DNA from 4 places in the Streptomyces sp. NPDC046716 genome. Region 3 is predicted to be linked to each of the others. Evidence: riboswitches for the same ligand, from Rfam matches in the RefSeq annotation. Region 3 holds a riboswitch; each other region holds the start of a gene.

The links. Region 3 has a riboswitch for cyclic di-AMP ahead of ABZ930_RS18055 (transglycosylase family protein). Riboswitches for the same ligand answer to the same signal wherever they lie in the genome.
Region 1: linked by a shared signal. The riboswitch ahead of ABZ930_RS26220 (M23 family metallopeptidase) and the one ahead of ABZ930_RS18055 (transglycosylase family protein) in region 3 are both predicted to bind cyclic di-AMP.
Region 2: linked by a shared signal. The riboswitch ahead of ABZ930_RS39590 (NlpC/P60 family protein) and the one ahead of ABZ930_RS18055 (transglycosylase family protein) in region 3 are both predicted to bind cyclic di-AMP.
Region 4: linked by a shared signal. The riboswitch ahead of ABZ930_RS20355 (M23 family metallopeptidase) and the one ahead of ABZ930_RS18055 (transglycosylase family protein) in region 3 are both predicted to bind cyclic di-AMP.

What each region holds. Positions count from the first base shown of each region.
Region 1 covers NZ_JBEYYU010000038.1:25,631-29,448, forward strand. Annotated here, with positions in the region: gene ABZ930_RS26215 (GntR family transcriptional regulator) at 1-453, opposite strand, end outside; gene ABZ930_RS26220 (M23 family metallopeptidase) at 687-1,475, opposite strand; cyclic di-AMP (ydaO/yuaA leader) riboswitch at 1,488-1,647, opposite strand; gene ABZ930_RS26225 (pitrilysin family protein) at 1,901-3,268, opposite strand; gene ABZ930_RS26230 (pitrilysin family protein) at 3,286-3,818, opposite strand, start outside.
Region 2 covers NZ_JBEYYU010000100.1:12,247-16,064, forward strand. Annotated here, with positions in the region: gene ABZ930_RS39585 (hypothetical protein) at 44-397, shown strand; gene ABZ930_RS39590 (NlpC/P60 family protein) at 414-1,601, opposite strand; cyclic di-AMP (ydaO/yuaA leader) riboswitch at 1,609-1,777, opposite strand; gene pcrA (DNA helicase PcrA) at 2,098-3,818, shown strand, end outside.
Region 3 covers NZ_JBEYYU010000021.1:100,528-104,345, reverse strand. Annotated here, with positions in the region: gene ABZ930_RS18065 (cytochrome P450) at 1-360, opposite strand, end outside; gene ABZ930_RS18060 (transglycosylase family protein) at 691-1,695, shown strand; cyclic di-AMP (ydaO/yuaA leader) riboswitch at 1,877-2,034, shown strand; gene ABZ930_RS18055 (transglycosylase family protein) at 2,039-2,740, shown strand; gene eno (phosphopyruvate hydratase) at 3,017-3,818, shown strand, end outside.
Region 4 covers NZ_JBEYYU010000025.1:98,496-102,313, reverse strand. Annotated here, with positions in the region: gene ABZ930_RS20360 (aldo/keto reductase) at 1-795, opposite strand, end outside; gene ABZ930_RS20355 (M23 family metallopeptidase) at 946-1,980, opposite strand; cyclic di-AMP (ydaO/yuaA leader) riboswitch at 1,992-2,128, opposite strand; gene ABZ930_RS20350 (PP2C family protein-serine/threonine phosphatase) at 2,344-3,453, opposite strand; tRNA gene ABZ930_RS20345 (tRNA-Met) at 3,608-3,681, opposite strand; gene ABZ930_RS20340 (alginate lyase family protein) at 3,729-3,818, opposite strand, start outside.

The DNA of each region.
Region 1 (3,818 bases), on a different contig from region 3:
CCGCAGCTGGGTGAGCAGGGTGATCAGACCGGGGCTGCCGGAGGCCTGGGCGAGCGTCTCGTGGAACCAGCCGCCCAGTGAGCGCAGGTCCTCGTTCTGCCCCCGCCTGGAGCGCTCCTGACCCAGCCTGACCAGGCCGCGCAGCACTTTGAGGTGGGCCTCGGTGCGACGCTGGGCCGCGCGGGCCGCCCCCAGCGGTTCGAGCAGCATGCGGATCTCCAGGAGGTCGGCGGCCTCCTGCTCGGTCGGCTCGGCGACGCACGCGCCCGCGTGCCGGCGCGTGACGACGAACCCTTCCGCCTCCAGGGTGCGCAGCGCCTCACGGACCGGGACGCGCGAGACGCCGTAGCGTCGCGCGAGCAGTTCCTCGGTGAGCCTGCCGCCGCGCTCGTAGACACCCGCGACGATGTCGTCGCGGATCGCCGTGCATACCGAGTGCGCGGGAATGCGCATGACCCGACCTCCGCCTTAATCCCCGCGAAACGCGGTCGATTGACGCCCGTACAAGCGCGATTGACCTCCGGTCAGCGCGCTTGCCCGATGACTCTATTCCACCGCGCTTGAATTTCCGACGGGAGGCCGTAATCCAGGGATATTTTTTGGCCACCGGCGGGTCGATCGGGACAGGCAACGCGAAAGCCCCGGCTCGGTGAGCCGGGGCTTTCGGGCGATGAGGCGGAGCCGCGTCAGACGTTCACGCCGTGCGAGCGCAGGTACGCGACGGGGTCGATGTCCGAACCGTAGTCGGGGCCGGTGCGGGCCTCGAAGTGGAGGTGCGGGCCCGTCACGTTGCCGGTGGCGCCCGAGAGGGCTATCTGCTGGCCCGGGGTGACCGACTGCCCGACGGAGACTCCGATGGACGACAGGTGACCGTACTGGGTGTACGTACCGTCGTTCATCTTGATGACGATGTTGTTGCCGTAGGCGCCGCCCCAGCCGGCCTCGACGACGGTGCCGGAGCCCACGGCGTGCACCGCGGTGCCGCTGGCGGCGTGGAAGTCGATGCCCGTGTGGCTGCCGGAGGACCACAGGCCGCTGCTGGCCTTGTAGGCGGTGGAGACGTACGAGCCGGAGATGGGCGCCACGAAGGAGTTGAGGCGCTTGCGCTCGGCCTCACGGGCGGCGCGCTCCTTGGCCTCGCGCTCCTTCTTGGCCTTCTCCTCGGCCTTGCGCTTGGCCTCCTCGGCCCGCTTCTTGGCCTCGGCCTCCGCCTTCTTCTTCGCGGCGGCCGCGTCGGCGGCCTTCTGCTGGGCGGCGGCCTGGGCGTCGATCTGGTCGGCGAGGGAGTCGCCGATGGAGATGGCCTGCGTCAGGTTGTTCTGCTCCGGGGCCGCGGTGTCCGCGGCGAGCGCCGGAGCGGCGAGGCCACCGACGACACCGGTCGTGGTGAGCGCGGCGACACTCGCGACCTGCGCGGTGGTACGCGTGATGCGGCTCGGACGACGGTGCTTCCCGGTGGCACGGGTGAACGCCATGTGGAGGCTGATCCTTTCCTTCCCTCTCGCCTACCGGGTTAGCTGACGGGTTCGGAGCAGGAAGGTCTCCTACGGGCCTCTCCTTGCGGGAGGAGCCCGATTCACCCCAGGGACTGCGGTGGGTCCCCGGCTCCCCTGGCTCGCGCCATGGGGGACTCGGCGATGACTGTCCGGTGACGCGGGCGCGGCACTGGTGCGGCGGACAGCCGGACCGACGCTAAGCGGGACATCTTTTAATCAACAAACGGATCCCGGCTTTTGTCGCGCATGCCACAGGGCAGACAGGCAACCTCCGCACCATTTCGGACATTTACGAAGCGCGGCGATCGCTTTTGCGCACGTGAGGGACATCACGGACACGACCGAGCCCCGGTGCCCTCGCGGGTCACCGGGGCTCCGGGGCGGTGCGCTCGGGAGCCTCCCGATCAGCCGGTGACCACCGTCACCTCACCGATGCCGAGTGCCTTGACCGGCTCCTCGATCTGCGCGGCGTCCCCCACGAGGATCGTGACCAGACGGTCCGCCGGGAAGGCGTTCACGACCGCCGCCGTGGCCTCCACCGTGCCCGTCTCGGCGAGTTGGCGGTACAGGCGGGCCTGGAAGTCGTCGGGCAGGTGCTGCTCGACCTGGTCGGCGAGGGTGCCCGCGACGTTCGCCGCGGTCTCGAACTTGAGCGGGGCCACGCCCACCAGGTTCTGCACGGCCGTGTCCCGCTCGGCGTCGGTGAGGCCCTCCGCGGCCAGCGTGCGCAGGACCTGCCACAGGTCGTCGAGCGCCGGGCCGGTGTTCGGGGTGTCCACGGAACCGCTGATGGCGAGCATCGCGGCGCCCGTCCCGTCCGGCGCCGAGCGCAGCACCTGGGCGAAGGACCGCACCCCGTAGGTGTAGCCCTTCTCCTCGCGCAGGACCCGGTCCAGGCGCGAGGTGAGGGTGCCGCCGAGGCAGTACGTGCCGAGGATCTGCGCGGCCCACACCCGGTCGTGCTTGTCGGGTCCGATGCGGCCGATCAGCAGCTGCGTCTGCACGGCGCCCGGGCGGTCCACGATGACGACGCGGCCGGTGTCGTCGGCCGTGACGGGCGGCACGGGGCGCGCCTGCGCGGTGTTCCCGGTCCAGGCGCCGAGCGTGTCGGCGAGCAGGCCGTCGAGGTCGACGCCGGTGAGGTCGCCCACCACCACGGCGGTGGCGGTGGCGGGGCGTACGTGCTTCTCGTAGAAGGCGCGCACGGCCGCCGCGTCGATGGCCGCGACGGTCTCCTCGGTGCCCTGGCGCGGGCGCGACATGCGCGCGTCGGCCGGGAAGAGCTGCCTGGAGAGCTCCTTGGCGGCGCGGCGGGCCGGGCTGGCGCTCTCGTGCGGGATCTCGTCGAGGCGGTTGGCCACCAGACGCTCGATCTCGCTGTCGTCGAAGGCGGGCGCCCGCAGGGCGTCGGCCAGCAGGGCGAGTCCCTTGGGGAGCCGGGAGACGGGCACTTCGAGCGAGACCCGGACGCCGGGATGGTCGGCGTGCGCGTCCATGGTGGCGCCGGCCCGCTCCAGTTCGGCCGCGAACTCCTCGGCGGAGTGCTTGTCGGTGCCCTCGTTGAAGGCCCGCGCCATGATCGTGGCGACGCCGTCGAGGCCCTGGGGCTCGGCCTCCAGGGGCGCCTCCAGGTTGACCTCCACGGCGACGACCTGCTGGCCGGGGCGGTGGCAGTGCAGGACGGTGAGGCCGTTGTCCAGCGCGCCGCGCTGCGGGGCGGGGAACGCCCACGGCCTGGCCTCGCCGGGCTGCGGCTGCGGGTGGAAGTCCATGCTCGCGAGCTGCTCGGTCACTGGCCCGCCTCCTCGTCGTTCGCTGCGGTCTCGTCGTCGGCCTCGGCGGGGGCCGTGGGCTCGTACACCAGGACCGCGCGGTTGTCGGGCCGCAGGCGCGCCTCGGCGATCTCCCGGACCTCCTCGGCGGTCACGTCGAGGACGCGCCGCACGGCGGTGAGGGCGAGCTGCGGGTCGCCGAACAGCACGGCGTAGCGGCACAGCTCGTCGGCGCGGCCCGCCACGGTGCCGAGCCGGTCCAGCCACTCGCGCTCCAACTGGGCCTGCGCGCGCTCCATTTCCTCGGGGCTCGGGCCCTCCTCGGCGAACCGGGCCAGCTCCTCGTCGACGGCAGCCTCGATGACGGGCACCTCGACGTCGCCGGACGTCTTCACGTCCAGCCAGCCGAGGCAGGGCGCTCCGGCGAGCCGCAGCAGGCCGAAGCCGGCGGCGACCGCGGTGCGGTCCCGGCGGACGAGACGGTTGTACAGCCGCGAGGACTCGCCGCCGCCGAGCACGGTCAGGGCGAGGTCGGCGGCGTCGCACGCGC
Region 2 (3,818 bases), on a different contig from region 3:
TCGGTGACGGGGCGTCCGGTCCGTCCCGTTAGGCTCCGGAACCATGGACGTACTCATCCATCTCTTCGTCGGCCTGCACATCATCGGCATCGCCTCGCTGCTCGGCGGCTTCCTCACGCAGATGTCGGCGATCGGCCAGGGCACCGCCCGCTTCAACAAGGCGATGCTGCACGGCGCCCTGACCATGCTGGTGACCGGTGTCGCCCTCGTCGGCCTCAATCAGGCCGACGACAACACCGTCAACAACATCAAGATCGGCGTGAAGCTGGCGATCCTGATCGTGATCCTCGGCATCGTCTATGTGAAGCGGGACGAGGAGAAGGCCGAGAAGGGGCTGTTCGCGACGGTCGGCGCGCTCACCGTCGCGAACATCTTCATCGCGGTGCTCTGGACCTGATCCGGTCCGGCGTCCGTCAGGCCGGGCGCACCACGCTGTGGATCGACGAGGTGCCGTCGTAGTAGATGGACTCCTCGCGCACGTACGCGCCCGGCTTCGGGGCGTGGATCATCATCCCGTCGCCGAGGTAGAGGCCGACGTGGCTGATGTCGTCGTAGAAGAACACCAGGTCACCCGGCTGGATGTCGGAGAGCGAGACCGTCGTGCCGACCTCCACCTGGTCCCAGGTGGTGCGCGGCAGCGTGATCCCGGCGGCCTTCCAGGCGGCCTGGGTCAGCCCTGAGCAGTCGTAGGAGTCGGGGCCGGTGGCGCCCCACACGTACGGCTTGCCCTCCTGGGCCTTGGCGAAGGCGAGGGCCTGGGCGGCCTTGGCGGCGTAGCCGGACGAGGACGAACCCGAGCCCGACGAACCCGAGCCGGTCGAGCCGGAGCCGGACGATCCCTCCTGGGCCGCCTTCTCCTCGGCCTCCTTGCGCTTGGCCTCCTCGGCCTCCTTCTGCTTCTGGGCCAGCTCGGCGGCCTTCTTGCGGGCCGCCTCCTCCTTGGCCTTCGCGATCCGCGCGAGCCGCGCCTTCTCCTCGGCGGTCAGCTTCGACAGCAGCTGACGGGCGTCCGCCAGCTTCGTCTGCACGGCCTGCTTGGAGCTCTGCAGATCGTCCTGGGAAGTGGAGAGCTGCCGCAGGTTCTCCTGGGCCTCGGTGCGCTTCTTCGCGGTCTTGCGCTGCTCGTCCTGGAAGTCGTCGACGGCCTTCTTCTGCTCGTTCGTCATCCGGCTGAGCAGCTGGTCCTGCGCGAAGTAGTCCTCGGGGTTGTCGGCGAGGAACATCGTCGCGGTGTTGCTCATCCCGCCCGAGCGGTACTGCTCGGCGGCGAACCGGCCCAGCTCGTGGCGGGCCTTGTTCATCTTCTCGGTGCGCTGCGCGATGTCGTCGAGAAGCCGGTCGACCTGCTTCTTCTTGCCGGCGGTCTGCTCCTTGGCCGCGTTGTACTTCTGCGTGGCGACCTCGGCCTGGCGGTACAGGGTGTCGACCTTCTTCTGCACCTCCTCCAGGCTCGGCCGGTCCGGCTGCGCGGGGGCGGCCTGCGCCGTCTGCGAGAGCAGGGCGACGGAGGTGAGGGCGGCGGTCGTGATGCCGATCGCCGGGGTCGTGCGAAGACCGCCGGCGAGTCGGGAGCGATTGCGCGGCTTGCGGTGCGACGCCAAGGCTGGCGACTCCTTCCGTCATCCGCCTACCGGGTTAGCTGTCGGGTTCGGGCCTGCGGAAGGTTGCCCTACGGTCCGCCGCCCCGTGCTGCCGGGCGGCCGAGCCGATTCACCCCAAGGTCGGTGGGTCCCCGGCTCCCTGCCTCGCGGCGTACGGAACTCGGCGGGGGCTGCCCGCTCGCCGCGACGACCGCGGACGGGGGGACGGGCTGCCCGCGCAGCACCGTAGCCAACTCGTGTTGCTGCTGTGAAGGTTGATGTGCGATATGCCCGATACATTTTCGTGACCTTGGTGCGGGTGGGGGATCGGAGAGGCGCCGGGAGGCGGTTTCGCGATCGCTTTATCCGGCTGTGTGCCGATGTGACGGCAGGGGGCGCGGCCGAGTGATCTGCGTCATGCGGAACGCGCCGCGCCCGGTCCCCACGGGGCGGCGGAACCCCGGTATCGCAAAGGCGGCGGCGGTCTGTCAGTGGGGCGGCCTAGACTCGTACGGCGATGAGCAGCCTCTTTGACGACAGTTTCCTGGCCAGCCTCCAGAGCGGCGCGGAGCAGCCCCCGCCGCCGCCCGAGGACCCCGTCGACGACAGCGCGCCGGAGCCGATCCCGGACGATCTGTTCGGCGGGAAGTTCGACGTGCCCCCGGCCAGGGACGCGTACTACCGCGACGGCGCCCCGCGCCCGGCGGTGGATCCGGAATCCCTGCTCGACGGGTTGAACGAGAATCAGCGCGCGGCCGTCGTCCACGGCGGCTCGCCCCTGCTCATCGTCGCGGGCGCCGGCTCCGGCAAGACCCGCGTCCTGACGCACCGCATCGCGTACCTGCTCGCCGAGCGCGGCGCCCACCCGGGCCAGATCCTCGCGATCACGTTCACGAACAAGGCCGCGGGCGAGATGAAGGAGCGCGTCGAGGCCCTCGTCGGACCCCGGGCGAACGCGATGTGGGTGTCCACCTTCCACAGCGCGTGCGTGCGGATCCTGCGCCGCGAGAGCAAGAAGCTGGGCTTCACGTCCTCCTTCTCGATCTACGACGCCGCCGACAGCAAGCGCCTCATGGCCCTGGTCTGCCGTGACCTGGATCTGGACCCGAAGAAGTTCCCGCCGAAGTCCTTCAGCGCCAAGATCAGCAACCTGAAGAACGAGCTGATCGACGAGGAGGACTTCGCGGGCCAGGCCGCCGACGGCTTCGAGAAGACCCTCGCCCAGGCCTACGCGATGTACCAGTCCCGCCTCCGCGAGGCGAACGCGCTGGACTTCGACGACCTGATCATGACGACGGTCAATCTGCTGCGCGCGTTCCCGGACGTCGCCGAGTACTACCACCGCCGCTTCCGCCACGTCATGGTCGACGAGTACCAGGACACCAACCACGCGCAGTACGCGCTGGTGAAGGAGCTGGTGGGCCCGGCGGACGGCGAGGGCGCGGACCCGGCCGAGCTGTGCGTCGTCGGTGACGCCGACCAGTCGATCTACGCCTTCCGCGGCGCCACGATCCGCAACATCCTCGACTTCGAGGAGGACTATCCGAACGCGACGACGATCATGCTGGAGCAGAACTACCGCTCCACGCAGACGATCCTCTCGGCGGCGAACGCGGTCATCGAGCGCAACGAGTCCCGCCGCCCCAAGAACCTGTGGACGAACGCGGGAGCGGGCGCCCAGATCACCGGCTACGTCGCGGACACCGAGCACGACGAGGCCCAGTTCATCGCCGACGAGATCGACCGCCTCACGGACGCGGGCGACGCCCAGTCCGGCGACGTCGCGGTCTTCTACCGGACGAACGCGCAGTCCCGTGTCTTCGAAGAGGTCTTCATCCGCGTAGGACTGCCGTACAAGGTCGTCGGCGGCGTCCGCTTCTACGAGCGCAAGGAGGTCAGGGACGTCCTGGCCTATCTGCGGGTGCTCTCCAACCCGGAGGACTCCGTCCCGCTGCGCCGGATCCTGAACGTGCCGAAGCGCGGCATCGGCGACCGCGCCGAGGCGATGATCGACGCGCTGTCGCAGCGCGAGAAGATCTCGTTCCCGCAGGCGCTGCGTCGCGTCGACGAGGCGTACGGCATGGCGGCCCGCTCGACGAACGCGGTGAAGCGGTTCAACACGCTCATGGAGGACCTGCGCACGATCGTCGAGTCGGGCGCGGGCCCGGCGACGGTCCTGGAAGCGGTCCTGGAGCGCACCGGCTACCTCGCGGAACTCCAGGCCTCCACCGACCCGCA
Region 3 (3,818 bases):
CGGCGCGAATTCGGCGACGCGGCGCGGGGTGAACGCCTTGGAGACCAGCCGCCGCAGCCGGGTGTGGTCCGGCGGGTCGATGTTCAGCAGATGGGTCATCAGGCCCGCGCTGCGCTCGCCGGGGATGCCGGTCTTGCTCTTGCCCTGCGCGTCGTCCGCGTGGTGCACCGGGTTCTTGGACAGCCGCTGGTCCGCGAGCGCCTGCCGCGCGTCCGCGTAGCGGGTCACGAGCCAGGCCTCGACGCCGCTGGGCAGCGTGGTGCGGTGCACGGGGGAGTGCTCGCGCAGCCAGGCGTAGGCGGGATACGGATCGGTGGCGAACTCCCAGGTGAAGAGTTCGGGGGCGGGCGCGGTGTTCACATCCCGACCGTACCCGGGGGCGGATGGCGCACGGGCGACGCGTGTGACCGGTGCCACTCGGGGCCGGTGGGGCAGCGCCGTGGGGTGGTTTGTCGTGATCTTGAAATGCCGCGAACTGGACCCATTCGCCGCACAGTTCGCGACCCCTCACAGGTGGTTGAAAACTGACGTTGTGTCAAATCTGTGATGGTGACGTGATCTGCGCTGCATCGACTTGTGACAAGCGTTCGAGTCCCGCTACGTTCACCAGTCATCGCGACACACGCACAACAGGCACCACACGTCCACCCTGTCGCGTGCAGCAGTATCAGTCTCGCGAAAGGCAACCGCATGCTCTCCGGGAACGGCCGACACCGTCGCCCCCGCCAGGCCCCTGCTCTCGTCGTCGCCGCCGGAGTCACCGGCAGCGCCATCGCGATCCCGCTGCTCGGCGCGACGGGCGCGAGTGCGGCGACCGCCACCACGTGGGACAACGTCGCCGCGTGCGAGAGCGGCGGGCAGTGGAGCCTGGACTCGGGCGACGGCTACTACGGCGGCCTGCAGTTCTCGCAGGAGGTCTGGGAGCAGTACGGCGGGCTCGACTACGCCCCGCGGGCCGACCAGGCCAGCCGCTCGCAGCAGATAGCCGTCGCCGAGAAGGTCCTCGACGACAAGGGGCCGGGCGCCTGGCCGGGCTGCTCGACGACGGCGGGGCTCGTCCAGGGCGACGGCTCGGCGGACGTCGACCCGGGTGCCAGTGCCTCCCCGCAGCCGTCGGACACGGCCGGCTCGTCGGACAAGGGCGCGGACGCCGACACGGACTCCGACTCCGGCGACGACTCGGGTTCGGACTCGGACTCGGGAGAGAAGAGTCACGACGAGTCCGGCACATCGGACAAGTCGTCGGCCGACGCCTCGGACGAAGCGACGGCCGAGGCGTCCGACGGACCGTCAGCCGACAGCTCCGCCGATACCTCGGGTAACGGCAAGGAGGGCGGGGTGAGCGGCGACGCGACGACCCCGTCCGCCACGGAGTCGGGCTCCCCGTCCGTCGCCGACTCGGCGTCCTCCGGCGAGGATTCGGCCCGTGGCCGCCACCGGGGCGACCGCGCCGACGACGACGGCGCCGACTCCCGTACGGGGGACGGCCGGCACGCCTCCCGGGCCGACCAGCGTGACGGCGAGGCCTATGTGGTCCGCTCGGGTGACAACCTCTGGGACATCGCCGACGCCCATGACGTGCAAGGCGGGTGGGCCGCGCTCTACGACGCGAACAAGAAGACGGTCGGCACCGACCCCGACCTCATCCTTCCTGGTCAGAGTCTGGATCTTGGGCTCGAATCGGTCGAAAAGTAGCGGGAGTTACGGGGTCTTTGAGGCTTGTATGTCCACTTTTGTTCGAGTGAGACATGAGTCTCAAAGACCCTGATCGTCTTTGAAATCGGACGGATCGACTGCTTACGGTCGTGACCGCTCGCCACAGCGGGCCCCGCCGGACGTCACGCCGAATCCTGCCAACGTCCGTACGGGAACAGTCGACGCGTCAGCGCCGTAGGCAGGAGCGGGGGACCCAGGTAAGCCGCCGTCGAGGGAGACCGAGACGGCTTGGGGTTAAGTCGCGCACAAGGATGCGCGGCCGGGCACTCACTGGCCCGAACCCGACAGCTCACCTCGTAGGCGTCGGTGAGGGGATCTCTCCATGCTGCTTTCCAGCAAGGGCAAGCACCGCCGCCCGTCCAAGGCAGTCCGTGTCGCCACCCTCGCGGGTGTCGCCGGTGCCGCCGTCGCCGTCCCGCTGATGGGCGCCACCTCCGCCTCCGCCGCCTCCACCTCCGAGTGGGACCAGGTCGCGCAGTGCGAGTCCGGTGGCAACTGGTCGATCAACACGGGCAACGGCTACTCCGGTGGCCTCCAGTTCTCGCCGTCCACCTGGGCGGCCTACGGCGGCACGCAGTACGCGTCCTCCGCCGCCGGTGCCTCCAAGGCCCAGCAGATCTCGGTCGCCGAGAAGGTCCTCGCCTCGCAGGGCAAGGGCGCCTGGCCGAGCTGCGGTGTGGGCCTCTCCGGCGCCTCCACGGGCAACTCCGCCCCGGCCGCCGAGCAGGACACCCAGCAGTCGCAGCCGCAGCAGAGCCGGCCGCAGCAGCAGGAGCAGAAGTCGACCGAGCAGCACACCGACTCGTCGGCCGCCTCCCGCTCGCAGTCCCGTGACACCGTCACCACCCCGACCGGCCAGAAGGTCGAGAAGGGCGACGGCGAGTACAAGGTGAAGACCGGCGACACCCTGAGCAAGATCGCCGACGCCCACGGCACGAACTGGCAGAAGGTGTTCAAGCTCAACAAGGACATCGTCAAGGACGCCGACCTGATCTTCCCGGGCCAGCAGCTCCACCTGAAGTAAGCAGCACCCCGCGGGAGCGCCACGGGCCCGGCATCGGCGGACGCCGAGCCCCCGCCGCACCCCCGTCCCCACCCCCAGTGGGCCGCTCACCTGAGCAGCCCCCGCCCCATGCAGTGGGCGGGGGCTGCTGTCTTTGTTCCATTAAGAAACATTTCGCTCCGGGCTTTGTCCACGAGCCGGGCGGTCGGCTGGCCGATGCCCCGGAGCCGGTTAGGCTCAGTGGGTCGGGACCGAACCATCCGGCCCCGCACAGTCCGCGTCACATCCCAGAAGGAGATGCTCGTGCCGTCCATCGACGTCGTCGTAGCCCGGGAAATCCTGGACTCCCGAGGCAACCCCACGGTCGAGGTCGAGGTCGGCCTCGACGACGGCAGCACGGGTCGTGCTGCTGTTCCGTCCGGCGCCTCCACCGGAGCCTTCGAGGCCATCGAACTCCGCGACGGTGACCCCAACCGTTACCTCGGCAAGGGCGTCGAGAAGGCCGTCCTCGCCGTCATCGAGCAGATCGGCCCGGAGCTCGTCGGCTACGACGCCACCGAGCAGCGCCTGATCGACCAGGCGATGTTCGACCTGGACGCCACGGACAACAAGGGCTCGCTCGGCGCCAACGCCATCCTCGGCGTCTCGCTCGCCGTCGCGCACGCCGCCTCCGAGGCCAGCGACCTGCCGCTGTTCCGCTACCTCGGCGGTCCGAACGCGCACCTGCTGCCCGTCCCGATGATGAACATCCTCAACGGTGGGTCGCACGCCGACTCCAACGTCGACATCCAGGAGTTCATGATCGCCCCGATCGGCGCGGAGTCCTTCTCCGAGGCCCTTCGCTGGGGCGCCGAGGTCTACCACACCCTCAAGAAGGTGCTGAAGACCAAGGGCCTGTCCACCGGCCTCGGCGACGAGGGCGGCTTCGCCCCGAACCTGGAGTCGAACCGCGCCGCGCTCGACCTCATCCTCGAGGCGATCAAGGAGGCCGGCTACATCCCCGGCCAGCAGATCGCGCTCGCGCTGGACGTCGCCGCCTCCGAGTTCTACAAGGACGGCAAGTACCAGTTCGAGGGCAAGGAGCGCTCCGCCGCCGAGA
Region 4 (3,818 bases), on a different contig from region 3:
CTCGGCGTCGTGCGCCTGCGCGACCTCGTCGAGCGCCGCGAGGACCTTCCGGCCGCGCTCGGTCTCCAGGTGACCGCCGGCCTTGTCGGCGCGGATGCTGTCGACGCTGACGCCGGGGCGGTACTTGCCGGTCAGGAAGCCGGAGGCCAGCGCCCAGTACGGGGCCGCGCCCAGGCCCGCGCGCGAGGCGATGTCCTGCCGGGCGCCCTCGTAGGTGTCGCGCGAGACGAGGTTGTAGTGCGGCTGGATGGCCACGTAGCGGGCCAGCCCCTCGCGGTCGGAGAAGTCCAGGGACTCCTGGAGGCGCTCCGGCGAGATGTTGGAGACGGCGATGTGGCGGACCTTGCCGGCCCGCACCAGCTCGTCGAGCGCGCCGATGATCTCCTCGACCGGGATCGTCTCGTCGTCGTCGAAGTGCGTGTAGTAGAGGTCGATGTAGTCGGTGTCGAGGCGGCGCAGCGAGGCGTCGGCGGCGGCCTTGATGTTGTCGCCGCGCAGGCCCTGGAACTCGGGGTGGCGGCCGACCTTGGTGGCGATGACGACGTCGTCGCGGCGGCCGCGGGCCTTGGCCCACCTGCCGATGAGGGTCTCGGACTCGCCGCCCTTGTTGCCCGGCGCCCAGGCCGAGTAGGAGTCGGCGGTGTCGATGAAGTTGCCGCCGCCCGCGACATAGGCGTCGAGCACCTCGAAGCTCGCGGCCTCGTCGGCGGAGAAGCCGAAGACATTGCCGCCGAGGCAGAGCGGGAAGACATCGAGGCCGGAGGAGCCGAGGGGGCGCAGTACGGAAGAAGTCATGCTCCAGTTCAACACCCCTCCGGAGCACGGCATTCCACGTATCCGGCGGTACGCGCCCCAAGGGCAGGCAAAACCGGCGGCCCTGGCGTCGGGGGGTTGCCGCCAGGACCGCCGGAGTTCAGGATGCGAACGGACCGGCCGGCCGGCTTCTCAGGGGGTCAGGCCCCGCTCGCGCAGCCATGCGGCCGGGTCGATGCCGGTGGCGTCCCCGCCCGGGTGGACCTCCAGGTGGAGGTGGGGTCCGGTGACATTGCCGGTGGCGCCCACGCGGCCGATGACATCGCCGGTGGTGACCTTCTGGCCCGCGCTGACGTTGAGCGACGACTGGTGGCAGAACCACAGCTCGGTGCCGTCGTCGAGGGTGATGATCGTGCGGTAGCCGTACGCGCCCGCCCAGCCGGCCTCCGTGACGGTGCCGGAGTGGACCGCGTAGATCGGGGTACCCGTGGAAGCGGCGAAGTCCAGGCCCGTGTGATAGCCGGAGGACCACATGGCGCCGGGCTGCCCGAAGGTGCCGGTGATCGTGTAGGAGGCGACGGGGAGCTTGTAGCTCTTGGCCAGCTTGGCGAGGCGCTCGGCCTCGGCCTTCTTCTTGGCCTCCTCCTCCGCCTTCTTCTTCTCGGCGGCGGCCTTCTTGTCTGCCGCCTCCTTCTTGGCGACGGCCTCGTCGGCGGCCTTCTTGGCGGCGGCCTCCTCGGCCTCCTTCTTCGCGGCGGCGTCGGCGGCGTCCTGCTGGGTCTCGGCCTGGGCCAGGATCCGGGTGCGCAGCGCCTCGCCCGCGTCCGACGTGCCGCTGCCGACCGTGGTGAGCGGGGCGGCGACCGTGGAGTCGGAGCTGTCGGAGCCGTCGGATATGAGCGCGCCGACGCCGGGCAGCGACTTGGCCGCGGGCAGCGAGTCCTTCACCGCCGACAGGTCGGGCATGGAGATGTGGACGGCGGGCTTGCCGCCCTGCGCGGTGGCGATGCCGCCCGCGCCGACGGCGGCGATCACGCCGACGCCCAGAACGGTGGAGCTGCGCGCGAGTCCTCCGCGCTGCCGGGCCACGCGGTGCCGGCCGCGGACGGGGCGGACGGACTCCTCGGTGGGGTTCCACTCCTCCCAGCTCTCCGGCTGGGGGCCGAACGCTTCGTTCGACGGGTCCTTCAGTGAGGAGAACTCGGGGGCAGGCCGGTTCGACGCCACGGGGGCGCTCTCCTTTCCTTCCTTCTCGCCTACCGGGTTAGCTGACGGGTTCGGAGCAGGAAGGTCTCCTACGAGCACCCAAAGATGCCCGATTCACCCCAAGTTGGTGGTTCCCCGGCTCCCTTGCGGGATTAAGCGCGTGCGCGCGGAGCCGTCGCTGGTGACGGCTGGGACGACCGCGCTGCGTTATCGAACGTTAATAGACAGCCGACAGTAATTCCAAGCTGTTCCTACTGATCGTTCACGTCTTTGGCCAGGATTTAACGGGTCAAGGCCGGTCGGAACGGGTCGACTTGACCGATGCTGTGAACCGGCCACTTCTCTGACGGTTCGTCAATTGTTATCCGGAACATCTGCGGAGAGTCACGGCCGCCGCACCGCGAGGAGCGCCATGTCGTCCGTCGCGCCGCCACCGGTGTGCGCGCGCACCTCCCCGGCGAGGGCCAGCAGCAGCTCCTCGGGCCCGGGGAAGATCCGCCCGGCCAGCCGGGCCGCCGGATCGTAGAAGACGCCCGCGGCGTCGCGCGCCTCGGAGAGCCCGTCGGTGTAGAGCAGCAGCGTGGTCCCGGCGGGGAACTCGGCCTCGACGACCCGGTCAGGCCAGCTCCCGAGCTCCCCCATGCCGAGCGGCAGCGCCCCCACCCCGTCGACGACGGGGATCATCCGGACGGTGCCGTCGTCCAGCAGCAGGATCGGCTCGGGATGGCCGCGGTTGACGATGCGGACGCGGTGCTCGCCGTGCGGGATCTCGGCGAGCACGGCGGTGGTGAAGCCCTCGAAGTCGTCGATGCCGTCCCGCCGGGTGCCCTCGCGGGCCAGCGCCCGCTCCAGGCGCAGGGCGACCGCCTCCAGGCTGCCCTCCTGCTCGGCGGCCTCCCGGAACGCCCCGATGACGACGGCGACGGCGGAGACCGCGCCCATGCCCTTGCCGCGCACGTCACCGACGATGATGCGGACCCCGTGCGGGGTGTCCTGGACGGCGTACAGGTCACCGCCGATGAAGGCGCCGGCCTGCGCGGCCTCGTAGCGCGCGGCGATGGCGAGACCGGCGATCCGGTCGGCCGGTTCGGGCAGTACGGCGAACTGGGCGGCCTGCGCGATCCGCCGGGCGGAGTCCAGCTGCTCGTTGCTGCGCCGCACGATCTGGTTGATGAAGCAGGCGAGCACGCAGACGGTGGCCACGGTGGTCATCTCGGTGACGATGTCGGTGCCGACCCGGTGCGTGTATCTGAAGTGGACGACGAGGATGGCGAGGACCGATCCGAGCCCGGCCAGGATCGTGCTGCGCAGCGGGAAGAACGGGGCGGCTACCAACGGTGCGGCGCTGAACAGCGGGGCGCCGGAGAAGCCGGAGGGGGTGACGTACTCGTACAGGGCGCCGCCGAGGATCAGCAGGACCGGCAGCGCCCGCAGGAACCACCGGGTGCCGGCGGCGTCCGCCACCGATCTGTGCCGCCCTCCGCGCTTCCCCACCGTTGGTCTCCTGCCACGTCCGCGCCCGGTTTCCGGCGTCTCGTCAAGGGTTCCCGGGGAGGGCGGCCGCGGCGACCTGGTGTGGGCCGTACGGGGGACGCCCGCGCAAAAGCCGAGGCCGGAATCTCTGGGAGATTCCGGCCTCGGCTGTCAGTAGCGGGGACAGGATTTGAACCTGCGACCTCTGGGTTATGAGCCCAGCGAGCTACCGAGCTGCTCCACCCCGCGTCGGTGAACCTGACTCTACGCCATCGGGGGGAGAGAACGCGAATCCGTCAGGCGGCGGTGGCGTGGGTCAGGGTTTCCCAGGCCACGAAGAGGTCGTCGGTTCCCTCCGGCCGCTCCTTGCGGGTCAGCTTCTCGGT